One region of the Eikenella corrodens genome, then DNA from elsewhere that is predicted to be linked to it. Evidence: riboswitches for the same ligand, from Rfam matches in the RefSeq annotation. Region 1 holds a riboswitch; the other holds the start of a gene.

Evidence for each region. Region 1 has a riboswitch for thiamine pyrophosphate ahead of CKV94_RS05220 (DMT family transporter). Riboswitches for the same ligand answer to the same signal wherever they lie in the genome.
Region 2: linked by a shared signal. The riboswitch ahead of cytX (putative hydroxymethylpyrimidine transporter CytX) and the one ahead of CKV94_RS05220 (DMT family transporter) in region 1 are both predicted to bind thiamine pyrophosphate.

What each region holds. Positions count from the first base shown of each region.
Region 1 is NZ_LT906482.1:1,030,789-1,046,018, forward strand. Features, by position in the region: gene panD (aspartate 1-decarboxylase) at 1-112, shown strand, start outside; gene surE (5'/3'-nucleotidase SurE) at 288-1,043, shown strand; gene CKV94_RS05170 (protein-L-isoaspartate(D-aspartate) O-methyltransferase) at 1,040-1,705, shown strand; gene CKV94_RS05175 (peptidoglycan DD-metalloendopeptidase family protein) at 1,792-2,745, shown strand; gene prmC (peptide chain release factor N(5)-glutamine methyltransferase) at 2,894-3,706, opposite strand; gene earP (elongation factor P maturation arginine rhamnosyltransferase EarP) at 4,360-5,550, shown strand; gene CKV94_RS05195 (DsbC family protein) at 5,714-6,505, shown strand; gene CKV94_RS05200 (outer membrane lipoprotein) at 6,603-7,082, opposite strand; gene CKV94_RS05205 (DUF4189 domain-containing protein) at 7,423-8,391, shown strand; gene CKV94_RS05210 (hypothetical protein) at 8,567-9,283, opposite strand; gene trpB (tryptophan synthase subunit beta) at 9,331-10,533, opposite strand; gene CKV94_RS05220 (DMT family transporter) at 10,630-11,568, opposite strand; TPP riboswitch at 11,781-11,875, opposite strand; gene CKV94_RS05225 (hypothetical protein) at 12,105-12,689, opposite strand; gene CKV94_RS05230 (YdcH family protein) at 12,831-13,049, shown strand; gene aroQ (type II 3-dehydroquinate dehydratase) at 13,311-13,766, shown strand; gene accB (acetyl-CoA carboxylase biotin carboxyl carrier protein) at 13,803-14,264, shown strand; gene accC (acetyl-CoA carboxylase biotin carboxylase subunit) at 14,325-15,230, shown strand, end outside.
Region 2 is NZ_LT906482.1:238,230-253,459, reverse strand. Features, by position in the region: gene CKV94_RS01315 (murein hydrolase activator EnvC family protein) at 1-227, opposite strand, end outside; gene CKV94_RS01310 (manganese efflux pump MntP) at 267-869, opposite strand; gene gpmI (2,3-bisphosphoglycerate-independent phosphoglycerate mutase) at 918-2,438, opposite strand; gene CKV94_RS01300 (hypothetical protein) at 2,673-3,113, shown strand; gene CKV94_RS01295 (YqgE/AlgH family protein) at 3,226-3,774, shown strand; gene ruvX (Holliday junction resolvase RuvX) at 3,767-4,213, shown strand; gene CKV94_RS01285 (hypothetical protein) at 4,354-4,917, shown strand; TPP riboswitch at 5,314-5,408, shown strand; gene cytX (putative hydroxymethylpyrimidine transporter CytX) at 5,567-6,778, shown strand; gene CKV94_RS01275 (aromatic amino acid transporter) at 6,913-8,130, opposite strand; gene CKV94_RS01270 (penicillin-binding protein 1A) at 8,717-11,083, opposite strand; gene pilM (type IV pilus biogenesis protein PilM) at 11,215-12,315, shown strand; gene CKV94_RS01260 (PilN domain-containing protein) at 12,317-13,006, shown strand; gene CKV94_RS01255 (type IV pilus inner membrane component PilO) at 13,022-13,636, shown strand; gene CKV94_RS01250 (pilus assembly protein PilP) at 13,667-14,200, shown strand; gene pilQ (type IV pilus secretin family protein) at 14,222-15,230, shown strand, end outside.

The DNA.
Region 1 (15,230 bases):
TTTGCTCTCCGAGCCGGAAATCGCCGCACACCGGCCGAAAGTGGTGCTGGTGGACGCGCAAAACAAAATCCGCGACGTTATCGACTACGAACCGGCCAATACCGTTTTGTAAACACCAAAGGCTACCTGAAAGCAATGCCTTGGCAATGCCGAGCTTAGATTTTGTGTAGCCAAAGCGGCCGTTTCAACAAAGCCCGAATCCCCCCGAGTTTCAGGTAGCCTGCCGCCCCGTTTGCAGGCTACCTGAAACCCCAAACCACCCGTTTTCAGGCAGCCCCAAGCCAACCATGAATATCCTCATCAGCAACGACGACGGCTACCAAGCCGAAGGCCTCGCCATCCTCGCCCGGGTGGCCGCCGAATTTGCCAACGTGCGCGTGGTCGCCCCCGAGCGCAACCGCAGCGGCGCCAGCAATTCGCTCACGCTCGACCGCCCGCTGCGCATTCAGGAAGCCGCCAACGGCTTCTATTTTGTCGATGGCACGCCCACCGACTGCATCCACCTCGCCCTGCACAGCCTGCCCGATTTCCAGCCCGACTGGGTGTTTTCCGGCATCAACCACGGCGCCAATATGGGCGACGACACTCTCTACTCCGGCACCGTAGCCGCCGCCACCGAAGCCTATCTGCTCGGCATCCCTGCGATTGCTTTTTCGCTCAACGACAAAAGCGGCCGCTATTGGCATACCGCCGAACAGGCCGTGTGGCAGTTGCTCACCCATCTGTTTGCCGCGCCTAAGCCCGCCGCGCCAGTGCTGTGGAATGTCAACATCCCGGCGGTACCGGAAAACCAAATCCAAGGCATCACCACCGTGCGCCTGGGGCGGCGTCATCATCAGCAAAGCGTGGTGGCCGCCCGCAGCCCGCGCGGCGAGAATGTGTATTGGATCGGTGCGGCCGGCGAAGTGCTCGGCCGCGAAGAAGACACCGATTTCGTACAAAACGAAGCCGGCATAATTACGGTTACCCCGCTCTCCGTGGATTTAACCGACCACGCGGGTTTAGGCAGCGTGGCGCAATTTTGGCAGGATACCGCACTATGAACGCAGCACACACCAGCGACAGCTTCGATTGGCGGCGGCGCAATATGGTGCAGCGGCTGGCTAAAATGGGCATCAGCAGCGCCGACGTGCTCGCCGCCATGGGCAACGTGCCGCGCCATGTGTTTGTGGAAGAAGCCCTGCGCTCGCGCGCCTATGACGATATGTCGCTGCCCTTGGGGCTGGGGCAAACCATCTCCCAGCCCTACACCGTGGCCGTGATGACCCAGCTCATGCTTGGCAACGAAACAACAGAAAATTTCGGCCCGGTGCTGGAAATCGGTACCGGCTGCGGCTACCAAACTGCCGTGCTGCAAGCTGTGGGGCTCGAGCAGATTTATTCGGTGGAGCGGCTGCAGGCGCTGCACGAAAAAGCCAAACACAACCTGCGCACCGCCCGTTTGCTCGGCGGCACGCGGCTGGTGTGCGGCGACGGCTATCTCGGCCTGCCCGAAGTCGCTCCCTTCCGGGGCATCATCGTGACCGCCGCGCCTGCCGAAGTACCGCTGCCCCTGCTGCAACAGCTCGCCGTGGGCGGCCGCATGGTGATCCCGCTGGACGAAGGCGGGCAGCAATACCTGTGGCTCATCGAAAAAACCGCCCACGGTTTCCACGAAACCTGCGTGCACGAAGCCCGCTTTGTACCGCTGATTAACGGAACTTAACCGCGATAAACGCCGCCCAACCTTGCATGAAACCGCACGGATTGCTTATGATTGCGCTGTTCCCGTGCACAGAAAGCCCGCATCCCATGAATCAATTGTTTACCTTCCGCACTCTTCCCCTCATCCTCACCATTTTCCTCGGCGCTTGCGCCCTCACCCAGCCCCCCGCCCCGGTGGTGTCTGGCAACGGTGCCGGCTACGGCGGCAACACCGCCGCGGCCGACAACAATCCCTACGGCGCGCAGCCCTACAGCCCGCCTGCCGCCACCCAAGCCGCTAATACCACCCCCTACACCCCGCCGGCTGCTGCGCCCGCTCCCTATACCCCGCCCGCAGCCAGCGCCGCTCCTGCCGGCGGCAGCGGCTACACCCCGTCTTATGCCCCGGTGGACGTGAACGCCGCCCAGCACACCGTGGTGCGCGGCGACACCGTGTATAACATCGCCCTGCGCTACCGCATCAGCCAAGACAATCTGCGCGCTTGGAACAATCTGTCCGACAACAACATCAGCGTCGGCCAAGTATTGCGCGTGAAGCCCGCCGGCTACACCCCGCCCGCCACCGCGCAAACCCCGCCGCGCACCACCCCTGCGCCGGCGCCCACTCCCGCCCCGTCGGCTAACACCGCTGCCACTCCAGCCGCCACGCCTTCCGTATCCGGCAGCACCCGCAGCGCCGCCGGCATCACCTGGCAGCGCCCCACCGCCGGCAACATCCTCACCCGCTTCGGCGGCAGTGAAAAAGGCATCAACATCGGCGGCACTGCCGGCCAGCCCGTCGTGGCCGCTGCCGACGGCAAAGTGGTGTACAGCGGTTCCGGCCTGCGCGGCTACGGCAACCTCATCATCGTGCAGCACAACCAAACCTACCTCACCGCCTACGGCCACAACCAGCGCCTGCTCGTGCGCGAAGGCCAAACCGTGCGGCGCGGCCAAAGCATTGCCACCATGGGCAACAGCGACAGCCAGCGCGTGCAGCTGCACTTCGAGCTGCGCAAAAACGGCCAGCCGGTAGACCCGCTGCAATATATCCCGAACTAATCCATCGGGCGAAACAAAGGCTACCTGAAAACTGCAAACCGGTTTTCAGGTAGCCTTTTGAGTGTGCCGACAAAATAAAGCCGCTTATCGCCGTGTATGGCGGAACACTGCTCATGCCACGGGCAAGCCAAGGCAGTAAAGGTGTTGACTATACCGCCTTCCGCCCGATACTCACCCTATCCAGCCCGGCCAAGTCGCGCAGGGTTTCCTCCTGCTGCCAGCCGTGTTCGGCCAACATGCCGCGCACGGCCTCGCCTTGGTTCCAGCCGTGTTCCAGCAATAGCCAGCCGCCGGGTTTCAGGTAGCCTTGGGCTTGGGCGGCGAGGGTGCGGATATGGCTGAGGCCGTCGGCAAAATCGGTGAGCGCGGCGGCGGGCTCGAAGCGCAGGTCGCCTTGCTGCAAATGCCCGTCTCCGGCTTCGATGTAGGGCGGATTGCTGGCGATGATGTCAAACAGGCCTTCTGCCGCGGGCAGAGCCGCAAACCATGAGCCTTGCGCCCATTCGATGCTTGCGCCCAGCGCGGCGGCATTGGCTTGCGCCACGGCCAGCGCATCGGGGCTGATGTCGGAAGCGCGCACGGCGGCATCGGGACGCTCCAGCGCCACGGTAAGGCCGATAATGCCGCTGCCACAACCCAAATCCCATAGCCGCCCGCCCGGGGGCAGGCGTGCAAGCGCAGCTTCCACCAAAAGCTCGGTTTCGGGGCGCGGAATCAGCACCGCGGGCGACACGCGGAAGCTTCTGCCGTAAAACTCTCGGCTGCCGAGCAAATAAGCCATCGGCTCACCACGGCGGCGGCGCGCGGCCAGCATGTCGAGTACGGCACGTTGCGGCTGCGGCAATTCGTCGCCGCTGCGGCTGATGAGCCGCACATGAGTGATGCGGCACACGGCTTCCACCAGCAGCCGCGCTTCCAGGCGGGGCAGTCGGCAGGTATCGAGCCATTGTTGGAAAGTCATGATTGCTTCTTTAAACCAATAAAACGGCGGCTATGGTAGCCGAAACGGCGGCGCGGTAAAAGGCTACCTGAAAGCGTCGGCCTGGATGCAGTTTCTAGCCAAGCTAAAAATGATGATTACCATTGAGGCGGCATTTTCAGGTAGCCTCCAGCTCCCGCAAGCTTGGAAACGCTTTTCCCTGCCCAACAGGCCATTTTTGCCGTCGTCATTGGGTGGTGCAGCAATGCGGAGGGCTACCTGAAACTTGGTCGGCTGCTCATGCGGGAACAGCATCGCCTCCGAGCTGTCCGCCCATCTGCCGCAGGCAATAATCTGCCAAAAAAACGCGGCTATTGCAGCTTTATCCCTTACCCACAAAAGCTGTGGAAAACTTTGTGGAAAACCCTGTGGGAAGCGTAAGATTTCCTGATAAATCAGGCCTTGGCTTAGGTTGCGTAAAAAATGGCCAATTTTTTAAAAGTATATAAATATCAATATTTTAAATGAAAGCGAATCTTGTCAAGCGGCAGATTTGAGCCTTTATGCCAATCCGAAAGCGGCTTCCTTACCCCTTGTGGGAAAACCAAAAAAATTTCCGCCAAAACGCTTGACAGAGCGCGTAGCTAACGTAAATTACCGTCCTGTCTGAAGATTTGCCCAGCGAAAGATTTATCGTGCCATCCAACCCGTTTTTTCCACCCAAACATACCGACACTCCGCCCACCGCCTGGTTATTTTGCCGCGTGATCGACAACTACGGCGACATCGGCGTTTCCTTGCGGCTGGCACGCCGGTTGAACGAAGCCGGTTTTCAGGTAGCCCTTTGGCACGACCATCCCGCCGCGCTGGCCAAACTGCTCGGCGATGCCCCGCCGCCTGCTGCGATTCGGGCGCACCATTGGCAGGGCGATGCGGTCGAAAGCATCGCGGCCGAATTGGCCGCAGTTGCGCCCGCCTTGGTAATTGAAACCTTCGGCTGCGATTTGCCCCCCGCCGCGCTGGCCGCCGTCCGTACACACCGCCCGCTGTGGCTCAATTGGGAATACCTCAGCGCCGAGCCTTGGGCGGAAGCCATGCACGGCAAGCCTTCACTGCAAGCCGACGGCACGGAAAAATATTTCTGGCTGATGGGTTTTAGCGAAACCAGCGGCGGCCTCCTGCGCGAAACAGGCTACCTGAAAAAACAGCAGGCCTTTCTCGCCAACCCCGCCGCCCAAGCCGCCTTGCGCCGCCGCTTGGGGCTACCTGAAACCCCGCGCCGCGCCGTGCAATGTTTCTGCTTCGGCTATGCCGGCGCACAATGGGCCGATTGGCTCGCCGCCTGGCAAGCGGCAGGCGAAGCCTTAGACGTATGGTTGGCCGACCGGCAAATTATCCACAGCCTGCGCCAAGCCGGCGCGCTTCCCGAACATGCCCTGCGCGAGCCCGGCAGCGTGTGGCAGGCCGGCGCGGTGCGGCTGATCTGCATCGGCTTTGTGCCGCAGGCCGAATTTGACGCCGTGCTGTGGCTGGCCGATATGGCCATCGTGCGCGGCGAAGACAGCTTCGTGCGCGCCCAGCTCGCCGGCAAACCCCTGCTGTGGCACATCTATCCGCAAGCCGAGCAAGCACACCTGCCCAAGCTGCACGCCTTCTGGCATAAAGCCGCCGCGTCCGCCCCGCTGCCCGCCGCTCACCAAGCCCTTTCCGACGACCTGAACCACGCCGCCACGCTCACGCCCGCCGCCCGTGCCGAAAGCTGGAGGCAGCTGCTGCAACAGCTGCCTCCATGGCGACAGGCTGCCGAGCAATGGCAGGGTGAGTTGCTGCGACAACCCGATGCCGTAGAGCGCGTGCTGGCGCGTTGGCCTGGGCTGTTAGGCTGAAAAATACATTGCTGCCGCCCAAACAACTTTCAGGTAGCCTTTCAAAGGCTACCTGAAAGCCAATCCGGGCAATAAATTACATTTACATGCCACAAAAGCCCGCCCGCCCGGATTTCGGTATAATGCGCCCCTGTTTTAACAACCACCTAATGAGAACAAACGAATGAAGCACCACACCCTCTCCGCCATTTTGCTGGCCGCGTTGCTGCCTCTGGCCGCCTGCAACGCCCAGCCCGCCGCGCAGCAAAACGCCTCCGGGGCTGCCGCTTCGGCCGCCTCCGCGCCTGCCGGCAGCCCTGAAGCCGTTATCCGCAATAAGCTCACCCAAACCTACGGCGACCAAGGCCTGGAAGTGTTGAGCGTTACCCCCGCTCCCGTCAGCGGCCTGTATGAAGTGTTCCTTTCCGGCAACCAGCTGGTGTACATGACTGCCGACGGCAACCATATGTTTACCGGCGATTTGATTGATGTGAACAAACGCAGCAACCTTTCCGAAACCCGCCGCGAAGAGCTCAACCGCATCGATTTCTCCACCCTGCCGCTCGATTCCGCGATTAAAGAAGTGCGCGGCAACGGCAGACTGAAAGTGGCCGTGTTCTCCGACCCCGATTGTCCCTTCTGCCGCCGTTTGGAAAAAGAATTCGAGCAGATGACCGACATCACCATCTACAACTTCATGATGCCCATCCCCAGCCTGCACCCATCCGCCGAAGCCAAAGCCGTGCGCATTTGGTGCAGCCCGAACCGCACTGCCGCCTGGACCGAGTGGATGCGCAAAGGCACCGTGCCGCCCGAATCTGCCGGCTGTGAAAACCCGGTGAAAGAAACCATGGCGCTGGGCAACCGCTACGGCTTCAACGGCACCCCCACCATGGTGTTCCCCAACGGTAAAATAGTGCCCGGCTATATGCCGAAAGAGGATTTGCAGCAAGCGCTGGAAGCCAACCAGAAATAAGGCATCTGCCCAAACGAAAGGCTACCTGAAAGTTTCAGGTAGCCTTTTTATTGCCAATGATGCAGCCGGCCGGCGCAGCCACACCGGCCAAACAGCCTCAGTAAGTTGAATATTGCCCCGCCGGCAGCACGCGGGTGACGCCGTTGGCACCTTGCAGCACGCGTACGCGCTGGCCGGGCTGGAATTGGATGTCGTCTTTCTGCACCACGGAAATCGCATCGCGCGAGCCTTCGAGCTGAACTACGATTTCATAGCCGCGTTGGCTGTCGAGCCCGCGGGTGAGCGACTGGGTACCCAAACCGCCCACCACCGCGCCCAAAATCGCGCTCACTGCCTCGCCCCGGCCTTTGCCGAAATTGCTGCCGCCGATGCCGCCGAGCAGCGAGCCGGCGGTGGTAAGCAGCGCGTTGTCTTCGCCGCGGATGGTGGTGGGCGTTACTGACAGCACTTCGCCGTAATATACCCGGGCGGTATTTTGCGCTTGGGAAGTGGTGTATTGCAGGGCGGAGCTGTTGGCGCAGCCGCCCAGCAGCAGGGCGGCGGATACGGCAGCAGCAAGCAAGCGTGAAGTAGACATGGGATTCTCCTGAAATGTGATTAAACGGGCGGGATTATATAGCGGATAATATTATAGTGGATGAAATTCAAACAAAGCGAGGCGGCAACGCCGTATGGGTTTAAAGTGAATCCGCTATATGTTTCGATCTGGCGGAATGCCTGCTTGCCCGGCCAAATGAGGCTACCTGAAAGTTGGGATGGTTTCTGCAAATCCGTTTCAGGTAGCCTTATGCCGCTTGGTGCAAGTTTTAATTGTCGGCAAATTTATTTAATTTTTGCTATGGTTTCGGCCTGCCTTGCCGTATCATGCGCGCCGCATGGTTTAGTGTGCCAACATTCAATCTTAAACGGAGAGTATTGTGTTCCCCCAACCTTTTTCCCTGAAACGGTTGCTGCCTTGGGCGGCTGTTTTATTGCTGGCCGGCTGCGCCACCACCATCCGCCCGACCGACACCCTGCGCTGGCGCGGCAAAGACATCAGCGATTTTGTTGCCGAACGCGCCCATCGCATGCCCGATATCGTGCGCCGCAACTGCGTGAAAAATAATGAAGTGCGCAACCTCTATGCCTGGCGTATTGATCTCTACGAAATCCGTCAGGCCTATGTAGGCCAATCCGGCAATGTGCATTATTACCAAAACTACCGCCATTACAACGACTACGAATACCGCATCGTGGTAACTAAGCCAGACGGCACCATCCTTTCAGTGCGCGATACCGCTTTTGGCAATGCCGATAAAGAATACGGCTGTGAAGAATACCGCGAAGAGCTCAAGCCGCAAAACAGACCGCAGGCCGCTGATAGGGCGAGAACCACCCGTGGCGCAGCCAATCAAGCCAACACGCCGGCCAAGCCCCGCGTGTGGCGCGCCATTGCCATGAATGAAAACAACGCCGAAGTCATCTACCCATCCGCCGCCCACCCCACCGAAGAAGCCGCCAAAGCCGATGCGCTGCGCCAATGCCAACGCGCTTCCGGCAATCAATGCGGCGTGTGGCAGCGGTTTAGCAATATGTGTTTCGGTATGTCGGTGGGGCAGAAAAACGGCCGGCTCACCCATTTTCCTGCTGTTAGCCTAGATGCCCAGCATGCCGACTATGCCGCTATCCAAAACTGCCGCAGCAGCGGCGGCACGCAATGCGATCTGTTTAAACACAGCGTTTGCGCCCTGCCTTGCGACATCACCAAAAACGGCTGCTATTTCGATCAGCCGCTCTTGGGCAGCTATGGCCATTTCAACGGCCAAGTGAAGCCGGTGGGCTTGGATAAGCCGGATGAAGAATTAGACGAAAGCATCCTGCGCATCATCATGCGTCATCCGCGCTAGAGCGTTTGGCAGAAGATACGAAAAGGCTACCTGAAAGCATAAGCTTCAACGCAGTTAAAATGAGCTCTGCGCGTTGCTGCGAAGCTGAAATTTCAGGTAGCCTTTTTTATGGCCGGAAGCAAATGGGTTGAACCGAGCGATTTGAGTAGGAAAATGCCGGATTGGCCGTGTTGGGCTACGGTTGCTCATCCAACATTTGCTGCAAAGCGGCAAACAGGTTGGTGCCGTTGGCAAATTGATAGAAATCGGGGCGGCCGGCCAGGAAATGGCGCAGTTCGCCGTATCGCTGCAGGCGGCACAATACCAGCGCATAGAGTTCATTTTCCATGCCGCCTTGTAACGGGCGACTTTGCATGAAGAGGCAGAAACCCTCTAAGTCAGGCACTTGCTGTGTAAAGCTGGCAATGTCGGCTTCTATTTGCCCGGCAGTCTGCCGCACCCAATCCAGCATTTGCTTAAGCGTAAAGTGGGCGAAGTCGGGTTTTTGTATGCACCACTCGTCTTGTATCCCCGTTAAGCACAGTGACGGTTCGCCATTGAGCCGGCGGCTGAAGCTTTTTATCATCTCTTCTTCGCCGAACAGTTTGAAAAACAACGAATCCAGACAATCCGGTTTGGCTTCTATGCGGATGGATACACGCTCACTGATGGGTTTGCCGTCAAACACGGCCACCAAATAAACCTGGACAACGCTGAAAATGTAGCCGTCTTTAACCCAATAAATAAAACCGCCGGAGGCCGTCTGAAAGCCGCGCGTTTTGAGTTCGGCTTTAAATAATTGTTCCAGCCATTGGCGTTTTACGCTGTCGCGGAATTTTTCGCGCCCGCGTTCGGCTTGCACTTTGTCCCAAGCTTTGAGTAGAGAGGCGGGGAGGCGGTGAATATCCGGCATGATGATACAGGTAAAATTTCAGGTAGCCTCAAAGGCTACCTGAAACCTTACAACTCAATCCCTTTCAACTTCGCCACAGTATTGATGTCTTTGTCGCCGCGCCCCGACAGGTTCACCAGAATCACTTGGTCTTTGCCCATCTTCGGTGCGTTTTCCACCGCCCAAGCCACGGCGTGGCTGGATTCCAGCGCGGGGATGATGCCTTCAAAACGGCACAGCAAATCAAACGCTTCCAGCGCGGCATCGTCATTCGCCGCATGGTATTCCACACGGCCGATGTCGGCCAAATGGCTGTGTTCCGGACCGATGCCGGGGTAGTCCAGCCCTGCGGACACGGAGTGCGTACCCAAGACTTGGCCGTTTTCGTCCTGCATCAGGTAGCTGCGGAAGCCGTGCAATACGCCGATGGGGGCTTTGCTGGTAATCGGCGCGGCGTGGTCGGGGGTGTCCACGCCCAAACCGCCGGCTTCCACGCCGACGAGGCGCACGTTTTCTTCGCTGATATACGGGTGGAACAGGCCGATGGCGTTCGAGCCGCCGCCGACGCAGGCAACGGCGACGTCGGGCTGTCTGCCGATGGCTTCCTGCATCTGCGCTTTGGCTTCGTTGCCGATAACGCATTGGAAATCGCGCACCATTTCGGGATACGGCGCGGGGCCGGCGGCGGTGCCGATGATGTAGAACGTGTCGTCCACGCGGGCAACCCATTCGCGCATGGCTTCGTTCATCGCGTCTTTCAGCGTGCGGCTGCCGCTGTCGACGCTGATCACGTTCGCGCCCAACAATTTCATGCGGAACACGTTCGGCGCTTGGCGGATGATGTCGTCCGCGCCCATGTAAACATGGCATTCCATGCCGAAGCGTGCGGCGACGGTGGCAGAAGCCACGCCGTGCTGCCCCGCGCCGGTTTCGGCGATGACGCGTTTTTTGCCCATGCGGCGGGCGAGCAGTGCCTGACCGATGGTGTTGTTGACCTTGTGCGCGCCGGTGTGGTTCAAGTCTTCACGCTTCAACCAGATTTGCGCGCCGCCCAGATGCTCGGACAATCGCGCGGCATGGTAAACGGGGCTGGGGCGGCCGACATAATGCTTCAAATCGTGGCGGAACGCTTCCCAAAACACGGGATCGTTTTTCGCGGCTTGGTAGGCCGCTGCCAATTCTTGCAGGGCGGGAATCAGGGTTTCGGCAACGTACACGCCGCCGTGTTCGCCGAAAAAGCCCTTCTCGTCTGGGGCTTGGTAGTTTTGCATGGTTCGTCCTTTAGTAATGGGGTAGAAAGGCTACCTGAAAATGCCAAACCCGTTTCAGGTAGCCTTCATGAATATCAAGGACTCCATTCTAACCGCTTATTCCGCGCTTTCCAAAGCCCGTTTTCTCGCCGCGACCCATTCCGAAGCCGCAATTCCCGCCGCCACCAAGATTAAGGCCGTGAGCACATAGCCGCCCAAGCGCTCGTCTGGAAAGGCCGCCGCGCCCACCAGCGCGCCGAACACCGGCAGCAGGTTCATTGTGAGCGCCGCCCGCCCCGCGCCAATCGCAATCACGCTTTCCATATAAAACAGCTTGGACAAAATCGCAATAAACACAGCAACATAAAGCAGCAGCAGCCAAGCCTGCCACGGCGGCATTCGAAAGCCTTTCTCCACCCCTTCCCACACATAAAACGGTGCACTCACCCCCACCGCCGCCACACACATAGCCCACAGCAGGCTTGCCCAATGCACCTTCGGCGCAGCGCGCAGCGCCAGCGAATAGCCGGCATAAATCAAAGAAATCACCAACGCCAGCGCATCCCCTTGCGACAAACCTGTTTCCAGCAGCGCGGCCGGATTGCCCCGGCCCACCACCCATACCACGCCCGCAAACGACAGCCCCACCCCCAGCCATTGCAGCCAATGCGCCCGCGTGCGCCAAAACAGCACCTCCGCGAGCAACACCATCACCGGAATCAGCGCCGTGATAATCGACACATTCACCACCGCCGCCCCGCGTGCAAACGCGCTGTAGAGCACGATATTAAACAGCGCAAACCCGCTACCGCCCACCAACAATAGCCACAACGCACGCGGTTTGAGCACAGGCAAATCCTCCCGAATCCGCGCGCGGAACAGCCACGAAAGCAGCAAAGCCGCCAGCACCCAGCGCCAAAACGTAAACTCATAAGGCGAAAGCCAAGCTTTGCCCAGCTTGCCCGCCACATTGCTCGTGGCCCAGAACGCCGGTGCCAAAAACAGCATCACATAAGGGTGCGGCAGGCCGTTTGCCTGCCAAATACGGAAACGCATGGTTTAATCCTCTTGCAACAGCCCGCCGCCAGCGGAAGGCTACCTGAAAAATATTTACTGCGAAAACACAGTTGCTTACGGGTGAAGATTGCGTGCCATGCTCAGGATGGCAGGCAACAAAAAACGCCCCGATCAATCGGAGCGCATCATCACGTTGCCGCGGCAGAATCTGCTCTACCGCCTGCGGCCAATCAAACCGGGCAGTATCCCGCCCAAACCGGCCGCGAGTTCCCTCCGTCGGCATTAACCGGTTCAGGTGCAACGGGTATGTTCTCAGCCGCACAAGGCAGCACCCCGACTCAAGGGGGCGGATTATAGTGGAATTCCCAATCCGCTGCTATGGCGTGGTGCGCCTAGCTGTATTGTTCATGCTGCCTGCGGCTGGCCGCCTTGTAGCAATATAGTGAATGAGGAATTTCACGATATGGTTTTCTGCGGCACGTTTTAGAGGGGCGGGGTTGTACGCAGCTATTTGAAGTGCCGAATCTTTCAAATTTTCAGGTAGCCTCAAGCCGCCTTGAAAGGCTACCTGAAAACTATACCAATCCTGCCATCTCGAAAAACGCTCGATATGCCGCTGCCTTTTTCTGCAAACTCAGCGGATACGCCCGCGAGGTGGAAGGCAGACGGGTGAGGGTGAGATGCCGATTGGCCAAAGTGAAGGGCAGCGTTTCGCCGGTTTTCGGCATTTTCGGCGCATCGGGCAGCAGGGAGAGCAGCACTTCGGTGGCCTTGCCGCCGGTGGTGCATATATGGCGGCAGCGCGGCAGCCGGGCGAGTACGGCGGGCAAATCTACGGTTTCCACCACGCGCAGGAATTTGTCGGAAGCATTATCTTGCTCGCGCACGGCTTTGAGCACGGTGGGGCAGGAGGCGATGCCGCGCTCGTGCAGGAAGGCTTTGATTTTTTCCGCGTCAAATGCTTTTTCGCCTATTTTTTGGAAGTGCGCGGTATCGTTGAAGAACACGAGCCCGTACACGCGCCACATATCGTTGATGAAATTGGGATAGTGAAACAGCATGGCGTGCTTTTCCGCCTTGGGCGGGAAGGTGCCCATCATCATCACGGTGGCTTCGGGCGGCAGCAGGGCGGGGAAGGGGTGGCTTTCGATTTCGGGCATGTCGGCAATGCAATAATTTGGAGGGGTTCATTATAAAGCGAATAAAAGCGGGAGCCGTTCGATTTTTCCCGCCGGCTATGATAAAGTAGAACCAAGATAAAAAGTTTGTTCAACCCTTACCCACTCGAAAGCGAGAAAATAATGTTCCCAGAATATCGCGACCTCATCAGCCAGCTCAAACAATCTGACAAACGCTTTGCCCGCCTGTTTGACGAACACAATGAGCTGGACGAAAAAATCGCCAATATGGTCAAAAATCCGGTTACCGGCAATTTGGACGAAGTGGAAGTGCTGAAAAAACAGAAGCTGCATTTGAAAGACCAGCTCTATCAAATCCTGAAACAGCACGACAAAAAATAAGGCCTGATTAAAAACAGGCTAAGAAGGCTACCTGAAAGTTTGGCTTCGCAGAACTTGGCTGCGCTGCGTTTCAGGTAGCCTTTACTGCTTTAAATACGGCCGAAGCTGCCGCTTAACAAACTCTGCCGTTTCCATACAGATAAATACAAAAACTGGACATTTCCCCCACTATCGCCGAAAATAAGCATCTTGCCCGCCAGTGGCAAACCGCGTTTTAATGCGCAAATATTCATTTCAACCGAATTTAAACCGACCTCCAGCATGAAACCCGCCATCCTCGTTATGCACGGCCCCAACCTCAATCTTTTGGGGCAGCGCGAACCGGAAATCTACGGCCGCACCACCCTTGCCGACATCAATGCCGGCCTGCAGGCGTGCGCCGAAGCTGCCGGTTTTGCCTTTGAAGCCGTGCAGAGCAATGCCGAAGCCGTGCTGATTGAGCGTGCCCAGGCGGCCATGGCCGACCATACCGCCTTTATCATCATCAACCCGGCAGCCTACACCCACACCAGCGTCGCCCTGCGCGATGCGCTTGCTGCCGCCGGCAAACCCTTTATCGAAGTCCACCTCTCCAACGTGCACGCCCGCGAGCTCTTCCGCCGCCATTCCTATTTTTCTGATTTGGCGCAGGGCGTGATTTGCGGGCTGGGTGCACACGGCTACTCCGCCGCGCTGGATTTCGCCATTGAATACTTGCAACAAAAACAGGCCGGCTAAAGCCCGGCTCCGAATCCCTTAAAAGGACCTCTAATTATGGATTTACGCAAACTCAAAAAACTCATCGACTTGGTGGAAGAATCCGGCATTGCTGAGATTGAAGTAACCGAAGGTGAAGAAAAAGTGCGCATCACCCGCTCGCTGGCCGCGCCGCAGCCCGTGTATGCCGCTGCGCCTGCCGTGGCTGCCGCTCCGGCTCCCGCCGCGGCCGCTGCCGCACCCGTTGCAGCCGCAGGCGCGCCTGCCGCCCCCGCCCGTGATTTGAGCAAAGCGCAAACCTCTCCTATGGTAGGCACTTTCTACCGTGCCCCCGGCCCGAACGCGCCGGTGTTTGTGGAAGTGGGCCAGAGCGTGAACGCCGGCGACACCTTGTGCATCATCGAAGCCATGAAGCTGATGAACGAAATCGAAGCCGAACGCAGCGGCGTGGTGAAAGAAATTCTGGTGGAAAACGGCCAGCCGGTAGAGTTTGGCGAGCCGCTGTTTATCATCGAATAATTTTTCAGGTAGCCTCCTGCTGCGGCATAGAGGCTACCTGAAAACCATAAGGCAAAGATTATGCTGAAAAAAGTCCTCATCGCCAACCGTGGCGAAATCGCCCTGCGCGTATTGCGCGCCTGCCGCGAAATGGGCATCGCCACCGTGGCCGTGCATTCCACTGCCGACAACGACAGCCTGCACGTTAAGCTGGCCGACGAATCCGTCTGCATCGGCCCCGCCCCCTCTGCGCAGAGCTATCTGCACATTCCCTCCATCATCGCCGCCGCCGAAGTAACCGGCGCCGATGCCATCCATCCCGGCTACGGTTTCCTGGCCGAAAACGACCGCTTTGCCGAGCAGGTGGAGGAATCCGGCTTCATCTTCATCGGCCCGCGTGCCGACACCATCCGCCTGATGGGCGATAAAGTGTCTGCCAAAAAAGCCATGCTCGAATCCGGCGTGCCCTGCGTGCCCGGCTCGGACGGCGCACTTCCCGACGATCCCGACGAAATCCTGAAAACCGCCGAACGCGTGGGCTACCCCGTGATCATCAAAGCTTCCGGCGGCGGCGGCGGGCGCGGCATGCGCGTGGTGGAAAAACGCGAAGACCTGATTAAGGCCGTGGAAATGACCAAGGCCGAAGCCGAAGCCGCCTTCGGCAATCCGATGGTGTATATGGAACGCTTCCTTCAACGCCCGCGCCATGTGGAAGTGCAGGTGCTGGCCGACGAGCACGGCAACGCCATTTATCTGGGCGAGCGCGACTGCTCCATGCAGCGCCGCCACCAAAAAGTAATCGAAGAAGCACCCGCACCCGGCATCACCGCCAAAGAGCGCGAGAAAATCGGCAAAGCCTGCGTGGCCGCCTGCAAACGCATCGGCTACCGTGGCGCCGGCACATTTGAATTTCTGTATGAAGACGGTGAATTTTTCTTCATCGAAATGAACACCCGCGTGCAGGTGGAACACCCCGTAACCGAGCTG
Region 2 (15,230 bases), 790 kb from region 1:
CGGCTGCGGGTGAGGCGGTCGAGCTCGCGGCGCACGGTGTCGAGTTCGCTTTGGGTTTGGCGGATGTTGCTTTGCAGCTGGCGTTGTTCGCTTTGCTGTTGTTGGAGCTTGCGGTTGCTCTCGCCGATGGCGCGCTGTACTTGGCGCAGGTCGTCTTTAGGCGCGGCGGCGGCGGGCAGGACGCTGCAGAGGAGGGCGAGGAGAATGAGGATTTTGCTGTGCTTCATGAGGCTACCTGAAAAAAGGAGAGGCTACCTGAAAAGGATTTAGAGGAAATGGAGGTGTTCGGCGAGGATGAGCGTACCGATGCCGATGAGGACGAGGCCGCCGAGGATTTCGGCGCGTTTGCCGATGGCGCTGCCCAGGAAGCTGCCCAAGCGCAGACCGATGGCGGCCATGATGGTGGTGGCCAGGCCGATGGCGAGGGCAGTGAGCAGGATGTTGACTTCGAGGAAGGCCAGGCCGACGCCGACAATCATGGAGTCGATGCTGGTGGCGAAGGCGATGGCGACGAGCATGAGCGGCGAGGGCGGGCGGCGGCCGGATTGGCCGCTTTCTGGCTGTGCCTCTGCAGATTGTTCCCCGGCGGGCTGTTCCGGCTGTAGCGCGCCGTAAATCATGCGCAGGCCGAGTAGGAGCAGCAGGGTGAAGGCGATCCAGTGGTCCCAATCGGCGATGTAGTGTTGTGCCACGGAGCCGATTGCCCAGCCGATGAGCGGGGTGAGGGTTTCCACACTGCCAAACACGGCGGCGGTGCGCAGTGTGCCCCGGCGGGTGGGTGTGCCGATGGCGGCGCCTTGGGCGATGGCCGCGGCGAAGGCGTCCATAGACATGCCGAAGGCGAGGGCGAGGATGGTGAGGAAGCTCATGGCGGGTGGAGGCTACCTGAAGCTTTCAGGTAGCCTGCTGCTGGGCGGTCAAACAAACTCAATCAGGCTCTCGCCGCTCATTTCCTGCGGTTTTGGCAGGCCGAGCATGGCGAGGAGGGTGGGGGCGATGTCTTTCAGTGCGCCGCCGGCCTTGATGCGGGCGGGGCGGCCCACATACAGGAAGGGCACGGGGTTGGTGGTGTGCTGGGTGTGCGGCTGGCCGTTGGCGGGGTCGAACATCTGCTCGCAGTTGCCGTGGTCGGCGGTAATCAGCACTTCGCCGCCGGCTGCCTGGGCGGCAGCCACGATTTTGCCCACGCAGTCGTCGAGCGTTTCCACCGCTTTGATGGTGGCAGCCAGCACGCCGCTGTGGCCGACCATGTCGCCGTTGGCGAAGTTGCACAGAATCACGTCGAAACGCTTGGCGGCGAGGCTGTCGAGGATGTGTTGGCACACTTGCGGCGCGCTCATTTCGGGCTGCAAATCGTAAGTGGCGACTTTGGGCGAGGGCACGAGGATGCGCTCTTCGCCGGGATAGGGCTCTTCGCGGCCGCCGCTGAGGAAGTAGGTAACGTGCGGATATTTCTCGGTTTCGGCAATGCGCAGCTGGCTGATGCCTTGGGCGGACAGGTATTCGCCCAGGCCGTTGCGGATGCTTTCTTGGGCAAACAGCACCGGGAAGCGGTATTGGCTGCCGTAGCTGGTGAGCGAGGTGAAATAGCCGGGGCGGAAGCGCTGTTGGCGCGGGAAGCCTTGGAAATCGTCGAACAGCAGGGCTTGGGTCAGCTCGCGGGCGCGGTCGGCGCGGAAGTTCATGAAGACAACTGCATCGCCGTCGCGCAGAGCGGCTGCGGGGTCGATTACGGTGGGCTGCACGAATTCGTCGTGTTCGCCGCGTTCATAGGCGGCGGCCAGGGCTTGCAGCGGCGTGTCGGCGCGGAACGGGGCTTGGCCGAACAGGGCGTTGTAGGCCTGTTCAACGCGCTCCCAGCGGTTGTCGCGGTCCATGGCGAAGAAGCGGCCGACCACACAGCCCACTTTCACTTGCGGGTGTTGCTCGCAATAGCTTTGCAGGGTTTTCAGGTAGCCTTCCGCACTTTGCGGCGGGGTGTCGCGGCCGTCTAAGAAGGGATGGAACACGATTTTCTGCATGCCGGCGGCCAGGGCGGCATCGGCCACGGCGAAGAAGTGGTTGATGTGGCTGTGCACGCCGCCGTCGGAGAAGCAGCCGAGCAGGTGCACGGTTTTCGTGGGGCTTTGCCAGGCGGCGGTGAGGGCGGGGTTTTGCGCGAGCGAACCGTTTTCGATGGCCATATCGATGCGGGTGATGTCTTGCGCCACCACGCGGCCGGCACCGATATTCAAATGCCCCACTTCAGAGTTGCCGAACTGGCCGGAGGGTAGGCCCACCATGCGTTCGGAGGCGTCGATCGTGCCGTAGGCGTATTGGGCTTTGAGGCGGTCGAGATTGGGCGTGTTGGCGAGAAGGACGGAGTTGTCGTCGCCTTCGAGGCGGTGGCCGAAGCCGTCGAGAATGAGGAGGACGATGGGTTTGGTGAGCTTGCTCATGGCGTGCGTTTCAGATGGAAATTGGGATGGCGGCATTATATAGCGGATTGGGTGGGAATTGAATGCGGGGCGGGGTGGAGCGCGGCTACCTGAAATGTAAGCTTGAGCGAAATTTTCATCATGTGGGTAGGTAGGGTGGGGCAGGTCTTTTGCTGCATAGCAGCTCGCTTGGCTTGCTTTCAGGTAGCCTGCGGCGGTTTGGTAGAATGCGGTGTGAATACGAAAAGGAATAGTATGGATATGCTGGCAACGCCCTTGGGCGAATGGGAACGGGTGCGGGAAGAAACCACGGGCAGAGTTTTCTTAGTGGGGAAATTTTTGCAGATGCCGGTGTCGGTGGCGCTTGAATCGTCTGATGTTGAGCGGGTGGATTTTGATTTTATTCAAGACAAGGTATCGAAGTTTGCCCATATCAAGCGGCAGACTGAATTGTTTTTTGAGCGCATTGCCAAAAGCCGCCCCGATTGGTTGGGCATGGCGGCAGGGGCGCGGTTGGCGGATTATCGCGATTGCGTTGCTTGCCCTGAATTCGCGTTTGGCAACGGGGCGGAGAGTTGGAGCATTGTTTATCGGGAAAGTGTGTTTCCGATTGCGGAGCCGTATGGGATTTTGGTGAATTATTTCGGGGGTGATGTGGTGGGGTTTGAAGATATATCGGATGCGGAGGAATGCTAGCGGGCAGTTTTGAGGCTACCTGAAAGTTGCCAGCCCAGATAAAACAGCACGGTATTAAATCGGGCATAACCGCTATATAATCAAATCATTTCCACACACGCCGAAACCGATTATGGATTTAACCAACCATTTCCTCATCGCCATGCCCGATATGCAGGATAATTTCTTTGCCGAGAGTGTGGTGTATGTTTGCTCCTATTCCGCCGAAGGCTGCATGGGCGTGATTATCAACAAGCCATCGCCGTTGCCGTTGCGGCAGATTCTGTCTGCCCAGCAGCACGCCGAGCCGCAGCATTTGTTTGACGACTATATCTTCTTGGGCGGCCCGGTACAGGTGGATCGCGGGTTTGTGTTGCACAGCCCGGCGGGCAACTGGATGAGCAGCATCATCGTGGGCGATAACCTCGCGCTTACTTCCTCCGGCGACATCCTTCCCCACCTGCACGACGAACAAAGCGTGAAGCAGGCCATGCTGTTTATGGGCTACACCGGCTGGAGCGCCGGCCAGCTCGAGCGCGAGCTGGCAGAAAACAGCTGGCTCACCGTGCCGGCCAGCGAACACATCATATTCGGCATGCCGCACGAGCAGCGCTACCACGCTGCCATGTCGCTGCTTAATATTGCACCCGAACAACTCATCCGAACCGGCGGCCATGCTTAATATCCCACACGGCACCACGCTGGCCTTCGATTTTGGCGAAACCCGCATCGGCGTGGCGCAGGGCGACGCCGAAGTGGGCATCGCCCACCCGCTGGCTACCATCAGCGGCGAGGGCAACGACAAAAAATTTGCCGCCATCGCCGCTCTGGTGGCCGAATGGCGGCCGGTGCAATTCGTGGTGGGGCTGCCGTTTTCCACCGACGGCAGCGAACACGAAATGACCCGCTTGGCCCGCAAGTTCGGCCACCGCCTCAACGGCCGCTTCGGCTTGCCCGTGTATTGGGCAGACGAGCGGCTCACTTCGCTCTATGCCACCGAGCTCCTCAATCAAACCGGCCTGCACGGCCGCAAACAAAAGCCCGTGCTCGACCAAGTGGCCGCGCAGGCGATTTTGCAGGGCTTCTTTGAAGGGGGCTGGGTGGAAGAGTTTCACGGTTGATTGCATGAAGGCTACCTGAAAACAGAAATAAGGTTTCAGGTAGCCTTTTGGGCACAGGGCAGACAAATCTTTGCGGCAATGTGCTGCCTGTTGCCATCTGGTTTGATCTATCCCCACTCAAAATAATTCAGGATGAAAACATGAAACTAAAACTATGGCCGGCCATATTGATGCTGTTGCCCGCGGTGGCTCTGGCCAAGCCTGCCCAGCGCGGCGAAGAAATCGTTTATTTCAGCGCACCGCCGGCAGGATTTGAAATCGGATATCGGGCTTCGCAAGGCGGGCAGACGATTGTGGAGCTGGTGCCGAGAGGACAAACGGTGCAAAACTGGGAGCGGATGGTTACCCTGCAAACCTTCGCCGGCAACACCCGATCGGTAAGCGATTTCCGCCGCGCGGTGTCGGACGGTTGGCGGAGCGCCTGCCCGGGCGGCAACACAATCAATCTGAGCGAAGGGCAGGAAAACGGCTATCCCTTCGCTTTTTGGCAAATGAGCTGCGAGCACAACCCGCAAAGCGGCAGGCCGGAATATACTTGGATAAAAGCGATGCGGGGCGAACGTGCGCTTTATGTGGCGCAATACGCTTTCCGCCACTTGCCGAGCCGGGCGGAGCTAACCGATGCGGCACGCCGACTGCGCGGCATGTCGCTGTGCGATACGCGGCCGGGCAGGGCGCGCCAGCATCCTTGCGGCCGGCGTTAGGCGTATGCAAAAGGCTACCTGAAAGCTCACTATATCCGCTTTCAGGTAGCCTTTAAGCTGAATGCTGCCGCATTCTTGTCGGGCAGGGAACTGTCGATGCAAAGTTGAGCTATGGTGATGTGGTAAGAGTTGGCTGAAGTTTTTCAGGTAGCCTGTGGGGTGGGGAAGAGGCTACTTGAAAACATCTGGGCTGCTCCTCGATAGTTCCGAAGCTAAACAGCAATTGGCTCTCGATTACCCTGTTTTTAGTGCTCTTTCCATTCGGATTTGCACGTTTGCGGAACCGAAACGACTGAGTGTGAAAACATTCTTGCCGGTGGAAGCATTGCAAAACTGGATGCCCGGCCACCTTTGCTACCACCGCTTGAAAAAACAGGGCGGCGGGGTATAATCGCGCCCAATTAGTCGGGGTGCTGCTTTGGGCGGCTGAGAGGATACCCGTTGTACCTGATCCGGTTAGCACCGGCGTAGGGAACTATCAGGCAGAGGAATGCGGGCGGCGGGTGCTGTTCGGGTTGCTTTGCCCCATCCGGAACGGATGGGTGTCTTCTCTGCTCTGCTCCCCCGGCTTGGTGTGCCGGGCTTTTTTGTGCGCATTTGATACGCGGCTCGGTGGAATAGTTTTTCACAATATAGAGGAAACAGTTTGATGGAACAGCAGGCAGATAAACTTTCGGTTACCGCTTCGGCGGTGATTTGGTTTGGGGCGGCGGTGTCGGTGGCGGAAATTCTCACCGGCATGCTGTTTGCGCCATTGGGCTGGCGCATGGGCCTTTTGGCAGTGGCTATTGGTCATGTGATCGGCGGGGTGCTGTTTTATCTGGCCGGGCTGATTGGGGCGCAAACGGGGCGCAGTGCGATGGAAACGGTACAGCTTTCCTTCGGCCGTCGCGGCTCGCTGCTGTTTTCGGCGGCCAACGTGGTGCAGCTGGTGGGCTGGACGGCGATTATGATTTTCACCGGGGCGCAGGCTGCGGCGGCGCTCACGGCGGGCTGGAGCGGCGCACAGATAGGCTGGAGTGTGATTATCGGCGCGCTGATTTTGCTGTGGCTGCGTATTGGGATGCGGAATTTCAGCAAAATCAATTTTGTGTCGATGGGCACGCTATTTGCGTTAACGCTGTGGTTGAGTGTTCAGGTAGCCTCCGGCGAGCCGGCGGCGGCCGGGCAGGCGGATGCGGAAGCGATGAGTTTCGGGCTGGCGGTGGAGCTGGCGGCGGTGATGCCGTTGTCGTGGTTGCCGCTGGTGTCGGACTACACCCGCCGCGCAGCCAAGGCACGGGCGGCCACGCTTTCGGCTACGCTGGCTTATTTCTGCACCAGCTCGTGGATGTATGCCATCGGGCTGGCGGCGGCGCTGTTTGCCGGCCAGAGCGAAATCGCGTCGATGCTGCAATATGCCGGGCTGGGTGCGGCCGGGATTTTGGTGGTGGTGTTGTCCACGGTGAGCACCACGTTTTTGGATGCGTATTCGGCCGGGGTGAGCTTTTACAGCATCAGCAGCCGTTTTGGTGAAGTGGCGGTGGCAGCGGCGGTTACGCTGCTGGGCACGCTGCTGGCGCTGGTGTTTGATGTGAGCCGCTTTGAAGGGTTTCTGTATTTTATCGGCTCGGTGTTTGCACCGATGATTGCGGTGCAGATTGCGGATTATTTTGTGCTGAAACGCAAGCCGAATTCGGGAGAAGTGGATTGGGTGAGCTTGGTATTGTGGCTGGCGGGTTTTGTGTTCTACCGCCTGATGTTGCAATGGCAGCCGCCGCTGGGCACCACGCTGCCGGTGATTGCGGCCACGTTTGCGCTGACGCTGCTGGTGCGTAAGTTGCTGTCGGCGTCGGACGGGGCGGCAGTGCACGAAAGTTGAGTAGAACCAAGAGCAAAAGGCTACCTGAAAAAATTCAGGTAGCCTTTCGTTTTGTTGTAGATGGAGGAAAGTCTGTTCCCCACCATTTTTCAGGTAGCCGCTATCCGAAGGCTACCTGAAATTTTTGGCGGGTATCAGCCGTTAAACACGGGCAGGATATTGGCTCGGCTGAGGATTTGGGCGGCCACGTTGGCCAGGCCGAAGAGGAACACCCAAGCCATCAGCCATTTCCCGCCATATACGCGGTAGCCTTTGCCTTCGCCGAATTTTTTGCGGCAGGCGTAGAGCAGCAGGGCGGGCACGAATGCCGTCCATACGGTGGCGGCGAAGCCGACGTAGCTGATGGCGAGCACGAAGCCGGTGGGGAACAGCAGGCAGGCAACGAGCGGAGGCAGGAAGGTGAGGGCGGCGGCTTTGCTGCGGCCGGCGCGGCTGGTACCGAAGCCGAACAGGTCGGTGAGGTAGTCGAGCAGGCCGAGGGTTACGCCGAGGAAGGAGGAGGCGATGGCCATGTAGGAAAACAGGGAGAGCACGCGCACCAGCCCGCTGCCGGCCACTTGGGAGAGGGCGGCGAGCAGGGCGGCCACGTTGTCTTGCGCGGCAATCACGGGGCCGAACTGGCTACGCGGCAGGTTGCCTTGCACGGCGAACTGCCAGAGGGCGTAGATCACCAGCGCCACCAAGGTGCCGAGCCAGAGCGAGCGGGCCACTTTTTTGGCGTCGCCCCGGAAGTAGTCGAACAGGCCGGACACGTTGCCGTGGAAGCCGAAGGAGGCGAGGCAGACGGGCAGGGCGGTGCCGAGGTAGATCCAGTAGCTGCCGTTTCCGCTGTCGGCGGTATCGAACAATACGGCGGGCTGGGCGGAAAGGAGCAGGCCGCCGTTGGCCCAGAGGAAGGTCATAATCATGCCGCCGATGAGGATGGTAGTGCCGCGGTCTACCCAGAAGGTGGACCACCACACGCAGCCAGCGAAGACGAGGGCAAACACAATCTGCCCCACCCAAAGCGGGGCTTGAAGGGCTTGGGCGGTGAGGTTGCCGCCGGTGAAGATGTAGGCGTAGGTGAGCAGGTAGAGCACGAAGGCCACGGAAAGGCCGGTGATGATGCTCCAGCCACGGCCGAGCAGGTCTTTGACGATGGTGTCGAAGTTGGCGCCGGGCGGGTAGTGGGTGGTGGCTTCGAGAATCATCAGGCCGCTGGAGAGCATGGAAAACCAAGTGTAGAGCAGCACGATGAGCGAGCCGACAAACCAGATGCCGGCAGTGGCGGTGGGGTTGGCGAGCATACCGGCACCGATTACAGTGCCGGCGATAATCATGGCGCCGCCGAGTACGGAGGGTTTTTGATTCATGGTGATGTGGGTATGGAGTGGGTTTCGGTATGGTTAATGCACTAAATTGCTTCCTACTGCGTTGGCTTGCCTTGCTGTCTGTGGCTCACTGCCCTGTAGGAACAAATCATTGCTTCCGCCACACCCTGGGGCAGGAAAATAAAACGGCCGCCCAAATCTGCAGCGGCCGGAGGCGGAATTATACAGGGCAGGGGCTTGGCTTGACTATATGGTTTGCGATTTTTGTGCGCCGAGGTTTTGGCATATTCTCACGTTATTGCTTATTTAATGGCGTTTAGTTTTTAATATGCGGTTTTGTTGTCATGTTGTTGCTTGGATGGTGTCTGGCGGGCAGATTATACTGTTTGAGCCAGAGGCTACCTGAAAATAAATTGTTAGCTTTGCGGGAACGGGCAAAGCTCGTTGGAACTTGGTTGAAGCCTTATGTTTTCAGGTAGCCTGTGGCGCAGAACAAGTCACTTGATGCCCACGCGGCAACTGTGATTGGCTTGGTGATGTCGCATATATTTCGACTAGAGAAAAAGGCTACCTGAAAATACCGGATAGGGTTTTCAGGTAGCCTTTTCAATCAGGCAGAGCGATTGGTTTAGAACAGGGCGTCAATCTCTGGTGAGGGTGCTGCGCCTCCACCGCCGTTTTGCGGCTGTACCGGCTCTACCGCGGTTTCTTCCGGAATCACCGGATCGCCGCCTGCGGCTTGGATATCTTCAGCATCAGGAGTGGCGCCACGGTTGTCGATAGCCAGGCGCGGGCTGGTGCTCTGCTGCTCTTGCAGGAAGTATTCGCCGCCATTGCGGACAATCTTCGCTGGCATCGGCATGCCTTTTTGCGGCACGCCTTGGAGCGCATAGCGCATGTATTCCACCCACACCGGCAAGGCAATCGTGCCGCCGAAACCGGCGCGGCCCATGCTGCGCGGTTTGTCGAAACCGATATACACCACGCCTACCAAGTCGGGATTGAAACCGGCAAACCAGGCGTCTTTGTTTTCGTTGGTGGTACCGGTTTTGCCGGCAATATCGCGTCGACCCAGCGCGTTGGCACGGGCACCGGTGCCTCGGCGCACCACGTCTTGCATAATGGTGTACATGATATAGGCGTTGCGCGGATCGATAACCTGCGGCGCACTTTCACCGGCCACCAAGGGCTTCATCTGGGCACGCAAACGGCCTTGATTATCTTCAATACGGTCAATCACATAGGGCGATACTTTATAGCCGCCGTTGGCAAATACGGCATAGGCCTGCGCCATTTGCAGCGGGGTGGTTACGCCACTGCCCAAGGCCATAGACAGTGAATCGGGAATCTGGCGGGCATTAAAGCCGAAACGCTGTACGTATTGATGCACTTCGTGCACACCTAGTGCCATTACGATACGGATGGAAACCATATTTTTAGATGCAGTAAGCGCCTGGCGCAGGGTGATGAAGCCAGAGTAGCGGCCATCGGAGTTTTTCGGGCGCCACGGACGGCCGCCGCTACCCATGCCAGGTAATTCGATCGGGGCATCGTTGATAGTGGTGGCGGCAGTCATGCCTTTGGCCAGAGCAGCGGAGTATACGAAGGGCTTGAAGGTAGACCCGGGCTGGCGTTCTGCTTGAGTGGCACGGTTGAAGCTCTTACTATGGAAGTCGAAACCGCCCACCAAGGCGCGGATAGCGCCGGTTTTGCTGTCTAATGCTACAAATGCGCCTTGCAACTCGGGTATTTGGCTGATTTGCCAACCGCGATCAAGTTTGCGCACGCGGATAACCGCACCGGGGCGGATGGCATTGTCTTTGCCATTGTTGATAGTACGCGCTACATAGTTGAGTGCATTGCCGCTGATTTTGATGCGGTTGCCGCCTTGTGTGTAGGCTTCAATCGAAGAGCGGCTGGCCTGCAACACCACTGCCGGTTGTAGGCCGTCTACGGTGTAAACCGTATCTAGATATTGATCGAGATTTTCATCCAATGCATCGGCTTCTATTGTTTTTAAATCGATAAAGGCTTCTGCACCACGATAAGCACCCAGCCCGAAGCCTTTCAGTGCACGGCGCAGGGCTAGGGTGGCCACTCTTTGGCTTTCTGAGCTAACGGTGGTGTACACACGGAAGCCTTGAGTATAGGCATCTTCGCCGTATCGGTCGTACATTTCTTGGCGAACCATTTCGGCTACATATAAAGAGTTTTGGTCAATCTCTACCTGTTGGCGTCGGTAATGCAATTCTTCAGCCAACGCTTGGTCACGTTCCGCGGGCGTAATCATCTTTTCTTCAACCATGTTGTTGAGAATATAACGCTGGCGCAAACGGGCACGTTCGGGGTTCACGATCGGATTGAAAGAAGAAGGTGCTTTAGGTAGACCGGCCAGGATGGTGGCTTCGGCCAAAGTTAGCTCTTTAACTGGCTTATTGAAGTAAATCTGCGAAGCGGCAGCAAAGCCGTAGGCACGCTGGCCCAGGTAGATTTGGTTGAAATATAGCTCCAAAATCTGTTGTTTACTTAGCGATTGCTCAATTTTGTAGGCCAATAAAGCCTCATTGAACTTACGGCGGTAGCTGCGCTCGTTGGTGAGGTAAAAGTTGCGGGCTACCTGTTGGGTAATGGTACTGGCGCCAGATTGCACACCGCCGGCACGGAAGTTGCCAATCAGAGCACGAGCCACGCCAGTAACGTCTACCCCCCAGTGTTGGTAGAAGCGTTTATCTTCTGCGGCAATAACGGCATTGATTAATACCGGCGGAAATTCGTCAATTTTGGTAAACGCGCGACGCTCTTCGCCATACATACCGATGAGTTTGCCGTCTGATGAATAAATGGTCAGCGGCATCCTGGGTTGATAATTAGTTACCGTCTCTAAGCTGGGGAGTTTCGGATAAGTTACCAAAACTGCAATAGCCAGCAGTCCGATGCCGAATAAGGCCAGCCCCAACAGTAATCCAAAGACAGTTTTAAATATTTTTCTAAACATAGTTACAAATTTTTCTATCAATAAGTACTTTGACTAAAGTAAACTATACCTTAATTTATGCAAGAAAACGCAAAACCTGATATAAATTTACCTGTGACCATTCAACCGGTCTTTTAAAGGGAGGCTTAAAGATGCGAATATCAAAAAAACCAAGAAAATCAAAACAAAAGACAAAAATGTCTTTTGGCAGCAAAGGCTGCTTGGGCGTGGATATTACGCCAACTGCCATTAATATGGTACATCTTGCCGGCAGTGTTCCGGGTAATCTTCGGTTGGAAAATTACGCCATCCAGCCTCTACCTAAAGGCGTTATTATAAACGGCAACATCGAAGATCATGACCAACTCGTGTCATATTTACAACAAGCTTACCAACAGCTTGGTAGTAGTTGCAAGAATGTAACAGCAGCTTTACCACAGGCTTTAACTAACATACAAACGATTACTTATGATGCCCGTAGTTCTGATTTGCCGGTAGACGAGTTCGTTGAGTTGGAAGCCAGTCAAACCATCGGTTCTGATAATCTGAGCTATGATTTCCAAGTTACTGCCGAATTGCAAAACGGCAATGTACAGGAAATTGTAATGGCTGCTGCTAAACGTGATGATGTGGATCTGCGCACAGATTTGTTCGCAGATGCTGATATTCCATTGTCGCAGTTGGATGTGGATACTTTTGCTGTTGTAAACGCGTTCTCTGTATGGATTGATCAATTCGCTCCCGATTTGGAGCATCAAAAACTGGCTATCTTCCATGTAGATGAAGATCAGACTAAAGCTTTAATTCTCCAAAATGGCAATATTGTATATAAACAAGAAACCAATTTTGGTAACAAACAGCTAACTCATAACATCCAACGCCAATATAAATTGAGTGAGGATGATGCATGGAGTATGCGTTTCAAAAGCAATAAGCCTGCAGATTTTCAAGGTGCTGTGGCCGATCACTTTAATAGCCAGCTTACTCAAGAAATTCAAAGGGTTCTGCAATTCTATTACACCACGGTTAGCAGTGATTACCAAGACAGTGTTAAGCACATCTTAATTTCTGGATGTCCGTTTATGCAGCCTTTCGGTCTTGCAAAAAGCGTGTACGCTCAAACCAATATTTCTACTCAACAAGTGGAGCCTATTGCCAGTACGCAAGGTGGTAAACAAGCCGAAACTTCGAAATTCAATTTAGAATCCGGGCAACTGACCGTTGCATTTGGATTGGCTGTAAGAGGATTGTAAAATGATTCCATTAATTCAACTAAATATGCTCCCCTATCGTGAGGAGCAGGATAAACAGAAAAAAGCACAGTTTACCAGGCTGATGGTGTTCTCTGGTTTGGTTGGTGTTGGTTTGCTGGTGCTGACTTATGTGTCACTTAGTGGCATGATTCTGAACCAAGAGTCTCGCAATCAGCAATTAACTGATGGTATTGCGCAACTGGATATCCAGATCAAAGAGGTGGAAACCTTGGAGGCTGAAAAACGGGACTTCTTAGCTCGAAAAGCAAAAGTGGAAGAGCTGGAAAATAAACGTTTTGAAGCAGCTAGGATGATTGACTCCTTGAATACCGTTGCACCTGAAGGTGTCTATCTAACAGGAATTAAGGCAAAAGATGTCAGCACTTATACTCTGTCTGGTAAGGCTACTAGTGATAGCAAAATTGCTGATTTTATGCGCGTGATTCCAAGTACCAATGTGTTTGGTCAGCCTTCATTGGATAGCATCAATAAAGTAGAGTCGGTACAAGAGTTTGAATTAACTGTAGCTGTTTCTGCCTCTGTGCCGATGAGTAGTGATTCTGCAAATATTGCTCCTGTTGTAATGCCGTCAGAGTCTGCTTCTGCTACTGGCAATATTTCTGCATCAGTACCCAATACGCCTGTAGCACCTGCGTCATCTGCTACAGCCACTTCCTCCCCCGCGAATTAATGGAAGGATGAAATCATGGCACAAAAAATTGATCTTAATACCTTATATAAACAGAACAAGTTAGTTCAGCTTGGTGCTGGTATCATTATTGTTCTTCTCCTTTTGGTTGCAGGCTACTTTGCTGTGTTTAAAGGGCAATGGGAAGAGTTCGAAGCTTTGCAGCAAAAAGAAGAACAATTGAAGCAGGACTATCAGAGTAAAGCGGATCAAGCCGCTAATCTGCCGGTTTTGAAGGATGAGTTGGAGAAAATTCGTACTGCATTTAATGTACTATTAAAACAGCTGCCAACGGATGCAGAAATCCCAAATTTGATTCAGGAGCTGCACCAAGCTGGTGCTAAAAACAGTATGCGTATGAATAGCGTGAAGCCTCTGCCACCAGTAGATCTGGATAACGTACAACAATTGCCTTATGAAATTTCCATTTCAGGAAATTATGAGCAAATTGCACAATTTATACGAGATGTAGGTCGTCTGTCCCGTATCGTAACCTTAGATAAGATCAATCTTGTTCCTGCAGATGCAAAAGATAGTAATGGCACTCTCACCTTAACTGCTAATGCGAATACTTATAAGGCGTTGGCTCAGAGTGAAGTAGTTGCTGCTTCAGCTGCATCACAAGCTGAATGATAAGACTGGTTCTTTATAAAGGATTTTATAATGAAGAAAAATATACTATGGTGTTCAGCAGTTCTTTTGCTGACAGCCTGTTCTTTGACAGAGGGTGATTTACAGCAGTGGATGGATAATGCCCAGGCAGAAGCAAGAAGTAAGGTGCGCCAACCACAGATACCGACTATTTCAAAGTCTCCTGAGTATGTAGACCCTGTAATTAATGGATTGAATATATTTGATCCTAAACGGCTGCGTGTGAACCAACAATCAGGTATTAATGCTCCGAACCCGGATAGGCCGAAAGAAATTCTGGAGAACTTTAGTTTAGAAAGCTTGCGTTATGTGGGTTCCATTAAACGAGGTGGTCAGATTTCTGCCTTCGTTGAAGCTGGTGGGCATACCTACACAGTACGCGTTGGCAATTATCTTGGCCAAAACTATGGGCAAATTACAGCTATTACTCCGGATAAGTTGATCTTATCGGAAGTAACTGAAGACAGCTATGGTGCATGGCAACGTCGAACAGCGGAGTTGGAGTTAAATACTTCAGACGCTTCTAACCAATCAAAATCTAATTAAACTTACCAAGGGATTTACGCTATGAAAATCAAAAAACTGCAATATCTAACCGCTTTAGGTATGAGCTTAGCCATGCAAGGCGTACTGGCTGGTAATATTACAGATATTAATGTTTCTGCTTTGCCGAATAATCAAAAAGTGATCAAAATTCGTTTTGATCGCGATATGCTGAAACCTAGCGGTTTTATTACTACTACACCTGCTCGTATTGCTTTGGATTTCCCGAATACTGGTGTCAGCCTTAGTCAGCCAGTACTTCAATATAACGACTCATTGCTTAGCCAAATCGCGGTTGCTCAGGATAGTAGTAAGACTCGTGTTTTGCTCAATTTGAATAGACCTGGGCAATATAATGCTGAAATCAGAGGTAATGAAGTTTGGATTTATTTGAACGAGACAGGTCAGGCATCCTCTTCGGCTGTAAGAGCCACAGCTCCTAGCAACCAAATCCAACAAGAGTCTCTTGGCGTAACTGAGAGCAGGGCTACTGCAGGTCAAAATGCTCTTGGTAGTAATACTGCAAATGTAGCTGTTGATTTCCACAAAAGTGCAAATAATTCCGGTGTGATTGAAATTAATACTGCTGGCTATCGCGGTACTCCTGAAGTTAAACAGCGTGCTAATAACTTGGTTATTTTACTGAAAAATAACCAACTGCCGATTGCTGCGCAGCGCAATTTGGATGTAACTGATTTCAGTACCCCAGTTCGCACCATCAGCTTGCGCCGCTTGGGTAACGATACAGAGATTACTATCAAAAATCAGGGTGGCTGGGAGCACAAAGTTAACCAATCTGCTGGTAGGTATACTATTACAGTTTCTCCTAAATCTACAGTAGCTGAAGATGGTATTAACCGTAATCGCAACCGTAATTTTACCGGTAAACGTGTTTCTTTAGACTTCCAAGACGTAGATGTGCGTACTATTCTGCAGATCTTAGCTAAAGAATCTAATATGAATATTGTGGCCAGTGACAGTGTTTCTGGCAAAATGACCTTATCATTAAAAGATGTGCCTTGGGATCAGGCCC